Linked DNA regions of Constrictibacter sp. MBR-5. The protein of the gene in region 2 interacts with the protein of the main gene of each other region in a pairwise test. Links are inferred from orthologs where the notes say so. Each region holds a gene or a part of one and is shown on either strand. Other genes may lie near its edges. The genes, in order: leuS and ligA.

Evidence for each region.
Region 1: the proteins of ligA (region 2) and leuS interact in binary tests that used the Escherichia coli proteins (3 or more experiments, as listed by UniProt). The link is inferred for Constrictibacter sp. MBR-5 from one-to-one orthologs.

The regions. Positions count from the first base shown.
Region 1 is NZ_JBEPTK010000004.1:457,159-467,697, reverse strand. Bases 3,772-6,856 are described here. They hold leuS (leucine--tRNA ligase), read right to left. Parts: upstream 6,556-6,856; coding sequence 3,988-6,555; downstream 3,772-3,987. Other genes in these bases: ABIE65_RS12250 (DUF3576 domain-containing protein), read right to left, coding at 6,700-6,856; lptE (LPS assembly lipoprotein LptE), read right to left, coding at 3,772-4,001. In the rest of the region: dual-specificity RNA methyltransferase RlmN, read right to left, coding at 1-385; ABIE65_RS12280 (invasion associated locus B family protein), read right to left, coding at 463-978; ABIE65_RS12275 (DUF1127 domain-containing protein), read right to left, coding at 1,099-1,302; ABIE65_RS12270 (transcriptional regulator GcvA), read left to right, coding at 1,480-2,403; holA (DNA polymerase III subunit delta), read right to left, coding at 2,426-3,448; more of lptE, read right to left, coding at 3,462-3,771; more of ABIE65_RS12250, read right to left, coding at 6,857-7,248; ABIE65_RS12245 (porin), read left to right, coding at 7,585-8,646; ABIE65_RS12240 (LLM class flavin-dependent oxidoreductase), read right to left, coding at 8,816-9,883; ABIE65_RS12235 (ATP-binding protein), read right to left, coding at 9,981-10,539.
Region 2 is NZ_JBEPTK010000005.1:303,028-311,374, forward strand. The notes cover bases 258-3,190. They hold ligA (NAD-dependent DNA ligase LigA), read right to left. Parts: upstream 2,815-3,190; coding sequence 700-2,814; downstream 258-699. Other genes in these bases: ABIE65_RS13660 (pirin family protein), read right to left, coding at 258-585; recN (DNA repair protein RecN), read right to left, coding at 2,840-3,190. Also shown: more of ABIE65_RS13660, read right to left, coding at 1-257; more of recN, read right to left, coding at 3,191-4,504; ABIE65_RS13675 (outer membrane protein assembly factor BamD), read right to left, coding at 4,512-5,342; ABIE65_RS13680 (cytochrome P450), read right to left, coding at 5,521-6,762; ABIE65_RS13685 (acyl-CoA dehydrogenase), read right to left, coding at 6,845-8,347. UniProt on the Escherichia coli protein: DNA ligase that catalyzes the formation of phosphodiester linkages between 5'-phosphoryl and 3'-hydroxyl groups in double-stranded DNA using NAD as a coenzyme and as the energy source for the reaction.

The DNA.
Region 1 (10,539 bases), on a different replicon or contig from region 2:
GCACGAGGCGCTGGGTGCCGGTGTGGCAGAAGCGGCAGGTCAGGGTGCAGCCGACCTGCGAGGAGACGCAGAGCGTGCCGCGTTCTTCCTGCGGGATGTGGACCGTCTCGATCTCCTGCCGGTCGGGAAAGCGCAGCAGCCATTTGCGCGTCCCGTCGTTGGAGAGCTGCGCCGTCGCCACCTCGGGCCGGTCAACGGTGTAGTTTGCCTCGAGCAGGGCGCGCACCGGCTTCGACAGGGTGGTCATGTCGGGGAAGCTGCGCCCGCCACGATGGTACAGCCAGTGCCAGACCTGACGCAGGCGGAAGCCGTCGATGCCGTGCGGCGCCAGTTCGGCAGCCAGCTCCTCGCGGGTCAGGCCGATCAGGTTTCGGCGCACGGGCATCGCAGGAACGGCGGCGCCCGTGACGTCGGCAGCGGCGGCAGCGGTCTGGGGCACGGCGGCGGCCTCGACGTTCATGCTCAGCCCTTCTTGCAGACGCGGGTGATCGCCTCGTAGGCCTTGGTGAAGCCCATCAGCGAATAGGTGTCGACCGTCTTGGTGCCGCGGTTCGAGACCGCGGTCACCACCATTTCGGTGCCGCGACGCATCGCGGCGACCATCCGCGCATCCTCGGCGGTGCGCAGCCATGCCGTGTCGCCGCGGGCGAACATCTCGAAGGTCTCGCTGCCGATCCTGGCGCGCGGCGTGCCGTCGCCCTGATACTCGTAGCCGGCGACGATGCTGACCTCGCCGACGACATCGTCGGCGACGCGATGAGTCACCAGGGCGAACACTTCGCCGCGGCGGTCATACTCGCCCTCGCTGCTGGTCGGCTTGCTGGCGATGTAGCAGGCGGGGGAACCTTCCACCGTATAGGTGTATGCCGCCCACGCGCCGAAATCCCCGACGAACTTCGCCTCCTGGGCGTCGGCCGGAGCGGCGAATGCAGGGGACAGGGCGGCAAGGACGAGGAAGGCTGTGGCGTGTCGGCGCATGTTCCACGGGCTCTTCGGTCGGGAAGCCCACAGATATGGGTTCCCGGCCGTTACGCCAACCCTCCGTGGAACGGCGGCCGGCCCGGATGGGGGCCTATCCGGGCCGGCCAGGGGCGCCGGTCAGGGCAACCAGGGCTGCTTGCGGTATTCACGCACCGCATCGGCGCGGGTCATGCCGATGTCGCGCAGCATGCGATCATCGAGTTCCATGAGATGGACGCGCTGCTTCGATCGCTCCTGCCAGTCGAGCACGCGCTCGAAGAGGCGGACGATGCCGAAACCCGAAGCAGCCGGTCTGAAGATGCCGGCCGCACCCTTTGTCATTCCGTTGACCGATGACATGGCGACGACCTTTGTGGTGGATTAGCGAAGTTGATCCGGGCGGCGGCGTCTCTGCCGCCGTCGCTCCGGCTCAGCTATAGGAATGACGCCGCGGGGCGGCTCGCTCAAACGACGTTTTTTCATCGTCCGCATGAGCCGTATTGATCCGAGGAAGTGTCCATGCGCCTGCCACCGCTGAATGCCCTGCGCGTCTTCGAGGCGGCCGCGCGGCACCTCTCCTTCACCCGGGCGGCGGCGGAACTCCACGTCACGCAGGCGGCGGTCAGCCACCAGATCAAGCTGCTCGAGGACGATCTCGGCGTGCCGCTGTTCCGGCGCATGCACCGTGCGCTGCTTCTGACCGACGAGGGACAGCAGCTGCTTCCGTCGGTGCGGGCGGCATTCGACGAACTGTCGACGGCGACGCGGCGACTGCGGGCGGGGGAGCGCGAGGGCATCCTGACCGTCAGCGTCATCCCTTCCTTCGCCGCCTGCTGGCTGGTGCCGCGAATCGGACGTTTCCGCGAGGTCCATCCGGAGATCGACCTGCGCATCGCGGCATCCATACAGGTGACGGATTTCGCCCGCGAGGATGTCGACGTCGGGTTGCGCTACGGCATCGGCCGCTATCCGGAGCTGAACACCTGCCTGCTGATGCGCGAGGAGTATTTCCCCGTCTGCAATCCGGCACTGCTCGGCGGTGCGCATCCGCTCTACACCCCCTGCGACCTGCGCCACCACGTGCTGCTGCACGACGAGCATTTCCCGCACGAGCCGAACCCGGGCTGGCGCGACTGGCTGCACGCGGCGGGCGCCACGCAGGTCAATGCCGAGCGGGGGCCGCGCTTCGGCGATGCCGCGATGATGGTCCAGGCGGCGATCGCCGGGCAGGGCGTGGCGATGGGCCGGACGGCCCTGGTCATGGACGCGATGGCGCAGGGGCTGCTGGTGCGGCCGTTCGACCTGATCCTGCCGGGGAGCTACGGCTACTGGATCGTCTGTCCGCCTGCGAGCGCCGACAAGCCGAAGATCAAGGCGTTCCGGGAGTGGCTGCTGGCCGAGGCCGCGGCGGGGCTGGCGCAGGGGGCGGCGGGGCAGGGCTGACCGGCCCCTTCCCGGTCGGACGCTACCGGCGGGCGGCGGCCCTGCCGACCTCCATCAGCACCCGCGCGCAGATCGCGCGGTCGGGATAGCCGGTGGTCTTGCAATCGATCTCCGCCTGGGCGAGGCGGTCGAGCGCCGCCGCCAGCCAGGGCTCCGGCCAGCGTTTGGCCTGGGCCTGGAACTCGTTGGTCTGCTTCCAGAACACCTTTGGCTTCAGCATGCCCGCCGCCTGGGGTAGCGCCATGCCCTTGGCGATGCGCGCCGCCGTGACATGAAGGCGACGGAAGTGCTCGGACGCCGCGCGGAGGATGCGGATGGGACTTTCCCCGGCGGCGTAGGCACGGTCGAGCGACTGGAGCAGGCGGTCCATATCGCCCGAGCCGGTGGCAAAGGCGACGTCCTGCAGCGAGAGATCGGCCGCGTCGCCGACGCTGGCCTCGACGTCCGCGACGGTCGCGGTCCCGCCGGCGCCGACATAGAGCGCCAGCTTCTCGACCTCGTTGCGCGTCATGATTCGGTCGCCGCCGAGGCGGGCGGCCAGCACCTCCAGCGCGTCCTGCTCGATCCTTACCTTGGCCGCGGACAGCGTCCGGGCGATGAAACCCTCGAGTTGGTCGCCCTCCTCGACGTAGCAGGCGATCGCCGCCGCGATCTTGGCGTCCTCGAAGAGCTTGCGCAGGGCCGAGCGGGCCGGCAGGTCCGACGCCTCGGCGACGACGAGGGCATCGCCCATGGGATCGTCCAGGAATCGCTCGAAGGCGGTCGTCTCGCCGTCGCCGACGCCGCGGATCCGGACGACGCGGCGGCCGCCGCCGAAGGCGATCGACGCCGCCTCATCGGCGAGCCATGCCGGGTCGGCACGCAGCGCCGCGCCGGTGGTCTCGGCGACACGGAAGGGATCGCGAAGGTCGGCCACCACGGTGCGCGCCAGTGCGGCGGCGCGCTCGCGCACCAGTCCGTCGTCGGGGCCGAATAACAGGACGGCCCGGATGGCGGGGTCGGGCCGGGCGACGAAGGCATCGGCCCGGGCGGGCTGTATCTTCATCGCAGCGCCCCGTTCAGCGTGCGGTGCCCGAGCCGGCGCCGTGGCGTTCGAAATAGATGGCGAGGCGGGTGCGGAGCTCTTCGGCGAGCCGCCGGAGCGCCGCATCGCGGGCATCCTCTTCGCCGGCACGGGTGGCGACGTCGGAGGCGACGACGTTGTAGCTGTTCACCGCGCGCGCCTGCCCGCTGGTCAGGACGGCGCCGCCGTTCAGGTCGGTCAGGACGTAACTCGCCCACATGCTGACGTCGCGGCGCGTGGCGGTCTCGTCGCGGCGGATGGCGACGTCCGCGGTGTCGCTCCGCAGTTTCACCTGGAGCCCATAGCGCGCCGGGCCGCCGGTCCCGCGCGGGTCGAGCAGCAGTTCCAGATGCGTGCGGAGTTGCTGGCCCGGCCGGTCCGGGATGTTGCCGACCTCGACCGCCGCGAGCTCAGGGGAGACGCCGCTGCCGCCGTCGCTTGTGCCGTACAGTGGCTTGAACCCGCAGGCCGGCAGCGCGAGGGCGAGCAGCAGGACCGCGGCCCGCGCAACGCGCATGCGCCTAGGCGACGACATTGACGACCTTGTTCGGCACGACGATCACCTTGCGCGGCGAACGGCCTTCCAGAAGCTTCTCGACGGCCGGCAGGGCGAGGGCGGCCGCTTCGGCCTGCTCCTTTCCGGCGTCGCGCGGCAGGGCGATCGTGCCGCGCAGCTTGCCGTTCACCTGTACCGCCAGGGTGATCTCGTCGTCCACCGTCAGCGCGGCGTCGGCTTCCGGCCACGGCGTGGCGACCAGGGGCGTCTCGTGGCCCAGCTGCAGCCAGAGCTCCTCGGCGAGGTGCGGGGTGATCGGCGCGATCAGCCGGACGACCGCCTCGATGCCTTCGCGCAGGACGGCGCCGGCACCGGGCTCGGTGCTGCCGTCCAAGGGGGCGATCGCGTTGGTCAGTTCGCGGATGCGGGCGACCGCCTTGTTGAAGTGGAAGCGGTCCAGGTCGTCGGTGACGCCGGCGATGCCCTTGTGGATCGCCTTGCGGGCGTCGAGCAGCGCTGCGGACAGGTCGGCGGGGGGCGGCGTACCGGGGCCGGGGAGGGCGGCCTGCGGCTCGTTCACCAGGCGCCAGAGCCGGTTGAGGTAGCGCCAGGCGCCGTCGGCGCCTGCCTCGGTCCATTCGAGGTCGCGATCCGGCGGGCTGTCCGACATCATGAAGAGGCGCGCGGTGTCGGCGCCGTAGCTCTCGATGATGTTCTCGGGATCGACGACGTTCTTGCGCGACTTCGACATCTTCTCCGAACGGCCGACCGTGACCGGCGTGCCGTCGTCGATGCGGACGACCGTACCGTCGGCCCTGCGGTCCACCTCCTGGGGCAGCAGCCACTTGCCGTCCGGGGCGCGATAGGTCTCGTGGCAGACCATGCCCTGGGTGAAGAGGCCGGCGAACGGCTCGGCGAGGTCGAGATGGCCGCAGTCGCGCAGGGCGCGGGTGAAGAACCGCGAGTAGAGCAGGTGCAGCACCGCATGCTCGACGCCGCCGATATACTGGTCGACGGCCATCCAGTACTGCACCGCTTCGCGGTCGAACATGCCGTCGTCGTGCGGCGAGCAGAAGCGCAGGAAATACCAGGACGATTCGAAGAAGGTGTCGAACGTGTCCGTCTCGCGCTCGGCCGCAGCACCGCATGTCGGGCAGGCGACGTGCTTCCAGGTCGGGTGCCGGTCGAGGGGGTTGCCGGGTGCGTCGAAGGTGACGTCCTCGGGCAGAGTGACGGGCAGCTGGTCGCGCGGCACCGGGACCGTGCCGCAGGCCGGGCAGTGGATGACGGGGATCGGGCAGCCCCAGTAGCGCTGGCGCGAGACGCCCCAGTCGCGCAGGCGGTAGACCGTGGTGCGCTCGCCCGCCTTCAGCGATTCGAGCCGCTCGCCGACGGCGCGCTTGGCGTCGGGCACCGACATGCCGTCTAGGAAGCGCGAATTGAACAGGCTGCCGTCGCCGGTATAGGCCTCGGTGCCGATCGTGAAACTCGCCGGGTCGGCGCCGGGCGGCAGGACGACCGGCGTCACCGGGCGGCCGTACTTGCGGGCGAAGTCCAGGTCGCGCTGGTCGTGGGCCGGGCAGCCGAAGATGGCGCCGGTCCCGTATTCCATCAGCACGAAATTGGCTACGTAGACCGGGAGTTCGATCGTCTCGTCGAGCGGGTGGACGGCGCGCAGGCCGGTGTCGAAGCCCTTCTTCTCGGCGGTCTCGATCGCCGCCTCGCTGGTGCCGGTGCGGCGGCAGTCGGCGATGAAGTCGGTCAGTTTCGGGTTGCCGGCAGCGAGTTCCGCGGCGAGCGGGTGGTCGGCGGAGATCGCGCAGAACGAGGCGCCGAACAGCGTATCGGGCCTGGTCGTGTAGACTTCCAGCGTGTCGTCGCGGCCCTTCAGCGGGAAGCGGACACGCGCACCGTCGGAGCGGCCGATCCAGTTCTCCTGCATCAGCCGAACCCTGTCGGGCCAGCGGTCGAGGGTCTTCAGCGATTCGAGCAGTTCGTCGCCATAGGCGGTGATGCGCAGGAACCACTGCGCCAGCTTGCGCCGCTCGACCGGGGCGCCGGAGCGCCAACCGCGGCCGTCGATCACCTGCTCGTTGGCGAGCACGGTGTTCTCGACGGGATCCCAGTTGACCCAGGACTCCTTCTTGTAGGCGAGGCCCTTGTCCAGGAAGTCGAGGAACATCGCCTGCTCGTGCCGGTAGTATTCCGGCTCGCAGGTCGCGATCTCGCGGCTCCAGTCGTAGGAGAGGCCCATGGACTGGAGCTGGCGGCGCATGGTCGCGATGTTCTCGCGCGTCCACTTGCCCGGATGCACCTTGGCCTCGAAGGCGGCGTTCTCGGCCGGCAGGCCGAACGCGTCCCAGCCCATCGGGTGGAGTACGTTGAATCCGCGCGCCGTCTTGTAGCGCGCCACCACGTCGCCGAGGGTGAAGTTGCGGACGTGGCCCATGTGGATGCGCCCCGAGGGGTAGGGGAACATCTCCAGGACGTAGTATTTCGGGCGCTCGGGGTTGGCCTTGGCCGCGAAGGCGCCGCGCGCCTCCCAGGCGGCCTGCCAGCGCGATTCGACAACCTTGGCATTATAGCGGGACATGCGACCCCTCCGCGGGCCCGGCGCAGTTGAAATTCACGAAACCGTCGGCCGGTTGCCGCGAACCGCGTCGCCGGCCCCCGCTGTTCTAACGAATGTGGCGCGGCGCGCGAAGCGATCCGCGTACGAACGCCGCCCGGGCGACCGTCACTGCCGGCCGGCCACGCGCAGTTCGCGGGCACGGGCGAGAATGCTGTTCTCGAGTTCGGTCGCGAGCTTGGTGTCGACTTCGGCATTGACCCAGTCCGGGCCGCTGCGCCGCTGCTTGAACAGCGCCACCCGGACACCGTCGGCACGGAGCTGCCGGTCGAGAATGTAGACGGTGGCCTTGAAGCGTTCGTCCGGCGCTTCGGGCGGCGCATACCAGTCGGTGATGATCACGCCGCCGAAGGGATCGGCCGAGGCGAGAGGCATGAAGGCGACCGTATCGAGCGAGGCACGCCAGAGATAGGCGTTGACGCCGATCCCGCTGCCGCCACCGCCCTCCGCATCCCGGCTGCGGTTGCCGCCGCCGAAGAGATTGATCCCGCCTTCACCAAAGAGGCCTTGAGGCTGGCCGTACTCGGGATTGTTCGCGCCCGAGGTCGTCTGGCCCTTGTCGGGGTAGCGCTGCTCGACCTTCGCATCGGAGGCGCAGCCCGCAGCGAGCCCGGTCAATACCGCCACGGCGGCGAGATGGGTGAGTGTCCGACGCATATGCTGTTCTTCCGATCCTCGTTCGCCTCAATCCCCCGAATCCGGAGGCCCCCGAAGCCGGGCGAATATAGGGAGAGGTCGGGGCGATGTTAACAGCGGTCGCTGCCGGGGGCGGCAGAGCGGCCGCCACAGTGCTTGTGGCAATGACGCCACAGTGTCCGATTTAAAGCACAAGTGCCTTTCTGACGGCTTTGTCACCGGCGGTCCGATGGATAGGATCCGTCCTGCTTGTACAGACCTTCTGCCGGCCGGTCATTTCGGTCGGGAGCCGGCAGGCAGAGCGGCGACGGACCTGAGGGGCGTCGGCGCGTGTGTGGATCCGAAAGGAGAACGATAGTGAGAAAGACCCTTCTTGCCACCACCGCGCTGGCGGCGGCGACCGGCATGGCGGCGATTGCCAGCCCCGCGAGCGCTGCTGAGCGCCTTTCGCTCGGTGTGCATGGCTACTTCCAGGCCTATTTCGGCTATCTTGAGGCCGACAATGACCAGAATCGTCGCAACGTCGACTTCTTCCGCGAGGCCGAAGTCCACTTCCGCGGCGAAGTCGCGCTCGACAACGGCATGAAGGTCGGTGTCGACGTGCAGCTCGAAGCCGAGACCTGCGGCGACCAGATCGACGAATCCTACCTCTACTTCCAGGGCGACTTCGGTAAGGTCGTTCTCGGCTCCGAGAACTCGGCCGCCTACCTGATGTCCTACGGTGCGCCGGCCGCCGACGCCAACTTCGACGGCGCGGATCCGAACTACAGCCCGTACGGTGTCGGCTTCGCCTATGCGCCGAACATCACCAGCGACTCCGACAAGATCACCTACTTCACGCCGCGCTTCGCCGGCTTCGGCTTCGGTATCTCCTGGACGCCGGACAACACCGAGGACGGTGGCGCTGGTTCGACGGTTCCCGCGGTCGACAACAATATCGGTGCCCAGGAAGACGTCATCGAAATGGGCCTGAACTACGAGAACAAGTTCGGCGATTTCGGTGTCCTGGCCGGTCTGACGTACAGCTTCGGTAACCTCGAAGCGAACAACGCTGCCGGTGACTTCGACGATCGGTCGAACTGGACGGCGGGCCTGAATCTGTCCTTCGCAGGATTCACCGTCGGCGGCGGCTATTTCACGGACAACCAGGGTCTTGATGGCAGCCAGGACCGCGACGTCTGGGCGGCCGGCCTCGCGTGGGCCAATGGTCCGCTGCGCCTCGGCGCTTCGGTCGCCATGCAGGAAGACGACAGCGCTGCCGACAACGATGTCGACCGCTACACGATCGGCGCGCAGTACGTCTACGCCCCGGGCATGCAGCTCCGTGCGACGGCGCTGTACTACGACACTCAGACCGGCAACCCGAACGACTTCGACGACGCGATCGTCGCCGTCGTCGGTACGGTCATCAGCTTCTGATCTCGCCGGCCCGGCGAAAGCCGGGCCGCGTCGGATTGGGGGGGAGGGGGAGCGGGCCTTGCGGCCCGCTCTTTTCTTTTGCGGAGCGCGGGCGTCTGGCCCACCCCTTCGCCCCGGTGCCGCATCGCTCCGATGGAAGAAAAGGGGCGGGTGAGACGCCCGCGCTCCGTCAGAATGCGCGCTTGATCCGGCCCCAATCGTCGATAGCATCCTCCTGTCCGGGCACGATCTGGATCGTGAACTGCCCATAGCCTGCCGCGCGCAGCGCCTCGACGCGCTGCTTCAGCGCACCTTCCTCGGCGGTGAAGCTGGTCGAGCGGATGAGATCCGCCGTGACGAACCGGCGTTCCTCCGGCTTCACGAACATCAGATGCCCGCGATGGTTCTGCAGGTAGGGCGCGTCCGTCGGCTCGAAGCCCCGCGCCACCTTCACGTATCCGTCGACCGCTTCGGCCAGTTCGCCCGAGACCGGCGTGCTGTTCGGCAGTCCGGCGAGCGCCTCGTCCGCGGCGCGGTGCAGGATGACTGCGGCGCGCGGCCCGGCCTGTGCCATGGCGCGCTCCGAATCGGCAGGCTCGCCGTCCTTCAGCACACAGCCCAGGGCGAATGCCGTGGCCGAAAGATCGCCGGTGTCGCGCCCGGCGGCGGTCCAGCTCTGCCGCATGCCTTCCAGTCCGGTGATCGCCGTGTCGACGTCGCCGATGAAGTTCAGCCAGCCGGCGCCGAGCTTCGCCGCCAGTGCGCGTCCCTTCGGGCCGTAGGCCGAGACGTGCAGCGCCACCGGGTCGCGGGTGTTGATCAGGCCGATCTCGGGGTTGAGGAAGCGGATCTTGCGTCGCTGGCCTTCGAAAGCTGCCTCGACGGTCTCGTCACGCAGAAGCGCCATGACGACACGGATATACTCTTCCATCTCGGCGAGCTTGATCGCGCCGAGACCCATCGCCCGCCGTCCCGTGAATCCCGTGCCGACGCCGAAGTCGATCCGGCCGGGTGCGAGCTGGTTCAGCGAGGCGAAGGCGTTCGCCGCGACCGGGGCGATGCGGTTGGACGGAATGAGGACGCCGGTGCCGAGACGGATTCTGCTCGTCTTCATCGCCGCCGCACCCATGGCGACGAAGCAGTCCGCGCTGAGCATCTGCGTGTCGTAGAACCAGGCGTGGGTAAAGCCGAGTTCCTCGGCGCGCTGGACGACCTTCCACGAGTCGGCCGCCGTGGCGACCGCGATGCCGAAATCCATCCGGGTGCTCCCTCGAATCGTTGGTTGCACCCATAGTGTCACCGGCCGGCGGCGCCGGTCCAGGCGAGCGCCGCCGTCGCGGCGCCGCCATCGGCCCTCAGTTCAGCGGCTTGCCGAGCCGGCCGGCGAGATCCTGTACGAACTGCCACGCGACACGGCCCGAGCGACCGCCGCGCGTCATGGACCATTCGTTCGCCTCACGCCGCAGCTCCTCGTCCGAGATCGCGAGGCCGTAGCGCGCACAGTAGCCGGAGACCATCGAGAGGTAGGTGTCGTGGTCACAGGTGTGGAAACCGAGCCACAGGCCGAAGCGGTCGGACAGCGAAACCTTCTCCTCGACCGCTTCGCCGGGGTTGATCGCGGTGGCGCGCTCGTTCTCGATCATGTCGCGCGGCATCAGGTGTCGCCGGTTAGACGTGGCGTAGAAGATCACGTTGGCCGGCCGGCCCTCGAGTCCGCCCTCCAGCACGGCCTTCAGCGACTTGTAGCTGGCGTCGCCGCCGTCGAAGGACAGGTCGTCGCAGAACAGAACCCAGCGCCGGTCGGTCTCGCGCAGGATGTGCAGCAGGTCGGGAAGCGTTGCGAGGTCCTCGCGGTGGATCTCGACCAGGGCGAGGGCGCCGGGAGCCTCCTGGTTCACCTGGGCATGCGCCGCC
Region 2 (8,347 bases):
CACGCTGCCCCGCGCCACCTGCACCCAGGCGTGGCGGCCCTCGGCGATGGCATGCGTCACGCTGTCGCCCGCTGCCAGGCGTCCGATGTGAAGTTCGGCGTCCTGGTGGATCGTCACCGCACCATCGCGGCCGTCGCGAGCGGCGACGAGGCGCAGCCGGCCGCTCAGCTCTTCGGGCGCGAACCGCTTCTCCTCGTAGCCGGGGGTAAGGCCGGCGCGCTCCGGCAGGATCCAGATCTGCAGCAGGTGCACCGGCTCATCCTTCGAGGCGTTGAACTCGCTGTGCAGGATCCCGGTCCCGGCCGTCATGCGCTGCACGTCGCCGGGTCCGATCACGGAGCCGTTGCCCAGGCTGTCGCGGTGGGCGAGGGCGCCCTCCAGCACCCAGGTCACGATCTCCATGTCGCGGTGCGGGTGGGTGTCGAAGCCCGCTCCCGGCGCCACCCAGTCCTCGTTGATCACGCGCAGGTCGCTGAATCCCATGTGCGCGGGGTCGCGGTAATGGCCGAAGGAGAAGCTGTGGCGGCTGTCCAGCCAGCCGAAATTGGCCTTGCCCCGTTCCTCGCTGCGTCGAATCCTGATCATCGTCGTCTCCTGATGCTCGGTTGCTCCAGAAGATGGTCAGGCCCGGATCGTCAACAATCGACCCTGCGGGAAGCAGATCCGTTCCAGATCGGAAGCAATCGGGCGGTCAGCGCCTCAGCCGCCGATCAGCTCGCGCCACTCCTCCTCCGACACCACCGTCACCCCCAGCTCGCGCGCCTTCGTGGCCTTCGATCCCGGCTTGCCGCCGACGACCAGATAGTCGGTGCTGCCGGACACCGACCCGGCGACCTTGGCGCCGAGACTCTCGGCCCGCGCCTTGGCCTCGCTCCGGCCCATGCTCTCCAGCGTGCCGGTGAAGACCACCGTCTTGCCGGAGATGGGCGAGGTCGCCTGCGGTGCCTCCACCGCCGTGACGGTGATCTCGGACAGCAGGTCGTCGAGCAGCCGCCGATTGTGCTCCTCTGCGAAAAAGGCCGTCAGGTCCTCAGCGACGCTCGGTCCGATCTGGTCGATGGCGATCAGGTCCCGCCGCGCCGGGCTTTCGGGGTCGAGCGCGCCCATCATCGCCTCCATCCAGGCGCCGACGGTGCCGTAGTGCCGCGCCAGCAGGCGCGCCGTCGCCTCGCCGACCTGTCGGATGCCCAGGGCATAGATGAACCGGTCGAGTCCGATCGTCCGCCGCTGCTCTATCGCGTCGACCAGCTTCGTCACCGACTGCCGGCCCCAGCCTTCGCGCGACTCCAGCGCGTCCGTCCTGTTCTTCAGGCGGAAGATGTCGGCCGGCGACTTGATCAGCTCGTCTTCCCAAAAGGCGAGGATGTGCTTCCGGCCCAGGCCCTCGATGTCGAACGCGGCGCGCGAGACGAAATGCTTCAGCCGCTCCACCGCCTGCGCCGGGCAGATCAGGCCGCCGGTACAGCGCCGCACGACGTCCTGCGTCCCGGTTTCGGGATCGGTCTGCCGCACGGCGAGGCTGCCGCAGGCGGGGCAACGGTCGGGAAAGACGAAGGGCACGCTGTCCTTCGGCCGTTTCGCCGGGACTGCGGAGACGACCTGCGGGATGACGTCGCCGGCGCGCTGGATGACGACGGTGTCGCCGACGCGCACGTCCTTGCGCGCGATCTCGTCCTCGTTGTGCAGGGTCGCGCGCCGCACCACGACGCCGCCCACCGTCACCGGCGCCAGATAGGCCACCGGGGTGAGGGCGCCGGTACGGCCGACCTGGATCTCGATCCGCTCCAGCACGGTCTCCGCCTGCTCGGCGGCGAACTTGTGCGCGATCGCCCAGCGTGGTGCGCGGCTGACCATGCCGAGCCGCTCCTGCCAGTCGAAGCGGCTGATCTTGTAGACGACGCCGTCGATCTCGTAGTCCAGCCCGGCGCGGGCCTCGCCGATCTCCCGATAAAAGGCCAGCGCCTCGTCGGCCGACGTGCAGCGCCGGACCAGTGGGTTGACCGGAAATCCCCAGGCCTTCAGCCGCTCCAGGAACGCCCACTGGCTGTCGCCGGCGGGCTCGCTGATCTCGCCCCAGGAATAGCCGAAGAAGCGCAACTTCCGCCTCGCGGTGACCGACGGGTCGAGCTGGCGCAGCGATCCGGAGGCCGAGTTGCGCGGATTGGCGTAGAGCGGCTCGCCCGCCGCCTCGCGCGCCTCGTTCATGTCGCGGAAGTCATGGCGGCGCATGTAGATCTCGCCGCGCACCTCCAGAACGTCCGGCGCGTCGCCCTTCAGCCTGCTCGGTATGTCGCCGATCGTGCGGATGTTGGCGGTGACGTCCTCGCCCTGGGTGCCGTCGCCGCGCGTGGCACCGAGCACGAGCCGGCCCTTCTCGTAGCGCAGCGAGATCGACAGGCCGTCGATCTTCGGCTCGGCTACCATCTCGACGGGCTCGTCCTCGCCGAGGCTGAGGAAGCGCCGCACCCGCGCGACGAACTCGTGCACCGCATCGGGGTCGAACGCGTTCTGCAGCGACAGCATCGGTCGGGCATGCCTGACGGTCCGGAAGCCCTCGGCCACCGGCGCCCCCACCCGCTGCGACGGGCTGTCGTCGCGGATGAGGCCAGGAAAGCGCGCCTCGATCGCCTCGTTGCGCAGCCGCAGCGCGTCGTATTCCGCATCCTCCACGGTCGGCGCCGACTCGACATAGTAGCGCCTGTCATGCGCGGCGATCTCCGCCGCCAGCCGCTCCAGCTCGGCCGCCGCCTGCTCGTCGGTCAGATCCTCGACGGCAATCCGATCGAACGTCTTCACCGCCGCCCCGCACTGCATGACATCGTCGACTTCCCCGAATGATTCAGGCGTTTTCCGCGGCGAGCAGGCTGTCCGCCGCGGCGCGGGCCGCGTCGGTGATCCGGGCGCCGGACAGCATGCGGGCGATCTCCTCGCGGCGGGCGAGGGGATCCAGCTCCTCGACGTCGGTGACCGTGGTCGCTCCGACCCGCTTCGCCACGTGCCAGTGCCGCCCGGCACGCGCCGCTACCTGGGGCGAATGCGTCACCACCAGTACCTGGACGGTCTCCGCCAGCCGCGCCAGCCGTTCGCCCACCGCGGCGGCGACGGCGCCGCCGATGCCCGCGTCGACCTCGTCGAAGACCAGCGTGTCGGCGCTGCCGGAGCGCGAGAGCACCACCTTCAGCGCCAGCATGAACCGGGCGAGTTCGCCGCCCGACGCGATCCGCGCCAGCGGCCCGTGCGGCGCGCCGGGATTCGTCGCGACCTCGAAGGCGACGCGGTCGGCCCCCGTCGGACCCCAGCCCGTCTCCGGCAGTTCCTCGATGCGGGTGCGAAAGGCGGCCTTGTCCAGCTTCAGCGGCGACAGTTCCGCCGTCACCGCCTTGTCCAGGCGCTTCCCTGCCTTGACGCGCGCGACGGAGAGTGCTGCGGCTGCGTCCCGGTAGCGTGTACGCGCCGCGTCGGCGGCGGCGCGCAGCCGGTCGAGCGCGATGTCGCCGCCTTCGAGTGCCTCGAGCCGCTCGCGCAGCGCCGCATGCAGTGCGGGCAGGGCATCGGGCTCGACCCCGTGCTTGCGCGCCACGCCGCGCAGGGCGAACAGCCGTTCCTCCACGTCCTCGGCTCGCCCGCCGTCCGTTTCGATGCGGCTGCTCGCCGCCTCGATGCCGGCGGTCGCCTCGGCGAGTTCGATGGAGGCGCGTTCCAGGGCGGACAGCGGCTCGTCGAGCAGGCCGCCGGTCATCTCCGCGACCCGCTCCAGCGCGCGCTGCGCCGCACCGATCGCCGCCGCCACCCGATTGTCCTCGCCGAGGGCCGCACCGGCGGCGTTGAGCGCCTCGACGATGCGCTCCCGGTTGACCAGCGTGCTGCGCAGGTCGGCCAGTTCGGTTTCCTCGCCAACGCGCGGTGCCAGGCTGTCCAGCTCTTCCAGCGCCGCCCGCAACAGCTCCTCGTCGCGACGTGCGGCATCCGCCTCGCTGCGCGTCCGTTCCCAGGCGTCGACCGCCCCGCGCCAGTTCCGCCACGCCGTATCGGCCGCTGCCAGCGCCGGCTCGTGGGCGCCGAAGGCGTCGAGCAGTCCGCGGTGGCTCGCCGGATCCATCAGGCCGCGCGTGTCGAACTGGCCCTGGATCTCGACCAGCGCCTCGCCGACCTGCCGCAGCAGGCCGACGGATACCGGCTCGTCGTTGATGAAGGCGCGGCTCCGACCGTCCGGCGTCACGATCCGGCGCACGATCATCTCGTCGGCGGGAAGGTCCTGTTCGGCGAGAAGCGCGAAGACCGGGTGGTCGGCGGCGAGGTCGAAACCGGCGGTGACGACCGCGCGCTCGGCTCCGGCCCGAACCAGCCCCGCGTCCGCACGGGCACCCAGCGCCAGTCCCAGTGCGTCCAGGAGAATCGACTTGCCGGCACCGGTCTCGCCGGTGAGCGCGCACAATCCGCGCGCGAAAGTGAGATCGAGGCGCTCGATGAGGACGACATCCCGTATGGACAGCGTCGTCAGCATGCTCCGATCAGAAGACGCTGTTCCAGGCGCGGCCCAGCAGGCCGGGCTGTTCGGACGGTGGCCGTACGTCCTTGCCTTCCAGCAGCGCGTAGCTGTCCATGTACCACTCGCTGCCAGGATAGTTGTGCCCCAGCACGGCCGCCACGCGATAGGCCTGATCCTTCAGGCCGAGCGCCAGGTAGGCCTCGGTCATCCGGTGCAGCGCCTCCGGCACGTGGGTCGTCGTCTGATACTGCTCCACGACCTTCTTGAACCGGTTGATCGCCGCCAGCCAATGCCCGCGCTTCAGATAGAAGCGGCCGATCTCCATCTCCTTGCCGGCGAGATGGTCGCGCGTCAGGTCCAGCTTCAGCTTCGCGTCGCGCGCATAGTCCGTGTTCGGGAAGCGGCGAATCACCTCGTCGAGGGCGTTGAGCGCCAGTTCGGTCGAGCGCTGGTCGCGGCCCACGTCGGTGATCTGCTTGTAGTAGGTCAGCGCCTTCAGATAGTAGGCGAAGGCGATGTCCGGGCTGCCGGGATGGAGCTGGATGAAGCGGTCGAGCGCCACGATCGCGTCGTCGAAGGAATCGTTCTCATAGTGCGCATGCGCCGCCATGAGCTGAGCCTTCGTCGCCCAGACCGAATAGGGATGCTGCCGCTCCACCTCGTCGAACAGGCGCGCTGCCGTGGCGTAGTTGCTCTGGTCGAGCGCATCCATTCCCTCGTTGTAGAGCTCCTCGACCGGGCGCTCCACATACTTCGGCTCGTTGCTGGTGCTGCCGCACCCGGCGATCAGGAGCGAGACGGCGACAGCCGCGGCGAGACGGACGACGCGACGGGTGGGCTGGGACGGGTGCATGAGTCTGAACGTCTCTCCGACTGCGAAGCGGCGGCCGCGCCGTTCCGATAGGCGTGGCTCGAACGGGCCCCACCACCGCCCGTCGTCACCGGGCTGCTGTATAGCATGGAGCTTCCGCGGCACCAAAGATGGGCAGCGCGTGGGCCCGCGTCCATCGTCCGCTCAAGTATCGCGCTCCTTATCTTCCGGCCCGAACGATCAGGCCGCTCGCCGGGCGGGCCGGCATCCGCGCGAGGTCGATGTGCAGATCCTGCTCCGGCACGGCGTAGCTCGTCTCGGTGCAGAGGAGGCGCACCGTCCGCTCCAGGACGGCGTTCGTCACCCATTCCCCGGCACAGCGATGGCCGGCGAAATGGTCGCCGCCACCTTGCGGGACGAGTGCGTTGGCGCGCGGCTGCACGCCGTCGAAACGCTCCGGCCGGAAGGTTTCCGGCTCGTCCCACAGGCGCGGGTCTCGATTGGTGCCGTAGAGGTCCAGAAGCGCCCACGTCCCTGGCTGCAGGGTTTCGCCACGCCACGTGACGGGCTCGCGTACGAGGCCGCCGACGAACGGGAAGAACGGGTAGAAGCGACGGGTCTCCAGGACGAAGGCGGCGACCTCGGCGTCCGTCCCGTGCGCCACCCGTTCCCTCTGCCGCGGATCGCGGTGCAGTGCGAGCGCCGCAAAGACGATGTAGCGGCCGATGGCCACGGTCGGGCGCAGGAGGTTCAACAGTTCGACCGCCGCCACGCGTTCCGGCAGCAGCGACCCGTCGTCGTCGCGATGCAGCGCGAAGGCCCGGAGCGGGCTGTCCTCGCGGGCGATGTCGGGCTCGGCCCGTACAGTGCGGACGAGGGCTCGCGCCCACCGCTCCGTGCGGGCCCGCAGCAGCTGGGCGCGCCAGTTACGCGGCCCGACGGATCCGGCGCCGTCGATCATGGCGCTCAGCTCCCGCGTGAGGCGGCTGGCGCGGTTCGCGTCCAGCGGCACGCCCGCCCAGCGGCAGACTGCCCGGCAGAGGACCTGCTCGGCCTCGTCGAGCAGTACGACCGTTTCGCCGGCCTGCCACTGCCCCGTGCGTGCACGCCACGCGTCGGCCACCGCCGCGACGAGGCCCTCCGTGCTGGCCGGCGTCATCAGCGCCATGAACATGCGCTTGCGACGGCGGTGGGCGGGGCCGTCGAGTCCCTGGACGCTGCCCTCGTCCTGAAGCAGCCACAAAGCCGACTTCGGCGTGGCGCCCCGGCGGGTCATCCGGTCGCCTTCGTAGAAGAGCGCGGCCGCCTCCTCGCCGATCATGCAGGTGACCGGTCGGAGCATCAGGCGCGTCCGCACCGTGTCGCTGCCGTAGCGGCGGCAGCGGTTGGAGATGAAGCGGTAGCCCTCCGACAGGAGCGCAGGCGTCGCATCGAAGGCGCGGTCGCGCGGAATTCCGTCCATGAACCCTTCGGCGGCGCGCCGGCCGCCCGTCGCGGCCGGTCCATCCTCTCAATGGATGACCGCCGCTGCGGTTCCGCCGGACTCAGATCTGGTCGTCCGCCAATGCCATCACGGAGCGGCCGCCGCGTTCGATTGGGGCCAGCAGCGCGGTCCCCGTCGGCACGATGTGTTCCGCATAGAATCGTGCGGTCACCAGCTTCGCCTCCAGGAATCCCGGATCGCCTTCGCCCGCTTCCATCTGGCGCAGCGCCGCCAGTGCGCCCTTCGCGAGCAGCCAGCCGCCGACGACGGTCCCGGTCAGGCGGAGATAGTAGGACGCCCCGGCTGCGGCGGCGGCCATGTCGTCGCGCGCGATCTCGATCAGGGCTTCCGTCGCGCGTTCGAGCGTGCCGATCGCGGTGTCGAGGGCCAGCCGTATCACCTCGATGTCGTCACCGCGTCCGGCGGCGAGGTCGGCATCGAGGCTCCGCATCTCCGCGATGAGGCTGCGCATCGCCTCGCCCCGGTCGCGCATCAGCTTGCGGCCGAACAGGTCGAGCGCCTGGATGCCGTTGGTGCCTTCGTAGATCGGCGCGATCCGTGCGTCGCGATAATGCTGTGCCGCACCCGTCTCCTCGATGAAGCCCATGCCGCCGTGGATCTGCACGCCGATCGAGGCGACCTCGACGCCGACATCGGTCGACCAAGCCTTGACCACCGGGATGAGAAGGTCGACCCGTGCCTGGATGGCGCGGCGGCGATCCGCGTCGGGGTCGCGGCGCGCACCGTCCAGCCCGGCGGCGGCGTAGTAGGCGAGGGCCCGCACCGCTTCCGTCTGCGCGCGCATCGTCATCAGCATGCGGCGAACGTCGGGATGGCGGATGATCGCGGCGGGGGCGTCGCCGCCCTTGCCCGAGGGGTCGCGCCCCTGGGTCCGCTCGTGCGCGTAGGCGCGCGCCTGCTGCAGCGCCCGCTCGGCGATCGCGACGCCCTGCAGGCCCACGCCCAGCCGCGCATTGTTCATCATCGTGAACATGTACTCGATGCCGCGGCACTCTTCGCCGACCAGATAGCCGATTGCCCCGCCACCGTCGCCATAGGCCATGACGCAGGTTGGGCTCGCATGAATCCCGAGCTTGTGTTCGATCGACGCGACACGCAGGTCGTTGCGCTCGCCGGGCGAGCCGTCGGGCTTCGGCAGGTATTTCGGCACGATGAAGAGCGAGATGCCCTTCACGCCGGGCGGTGCGTCCGGCGTGCGCGCCAGCACCATGTGGACAATGTTGTCCGTCAGATCGTGCTCGCCGTAGGTGATGTAGATCTTCTGGCCGGTGATCCGGTAGTGGTCGCCCTCCCGGACGGCGCGCGTGCGCAGCGCGCCGACGTCCGAACCCGCCTGCGGCTCGGTCAAGTTCATGGTGCCGGTCCATTCGCCGGAGATCATCTTCGGCAGATAGGTCGCCTTCTGCGCGTCGGAACCGTGCGCCGTCAGCAGGTCGACGGCCCCCTGGGTGAGCAGCGGGCAGAGCGAGAAGGACAGATTGGCCGACGACCACATCTCGTTCAGCGCCGTCGAGACCAGCCAAGGCAGGCCCTGGCCGCCGAA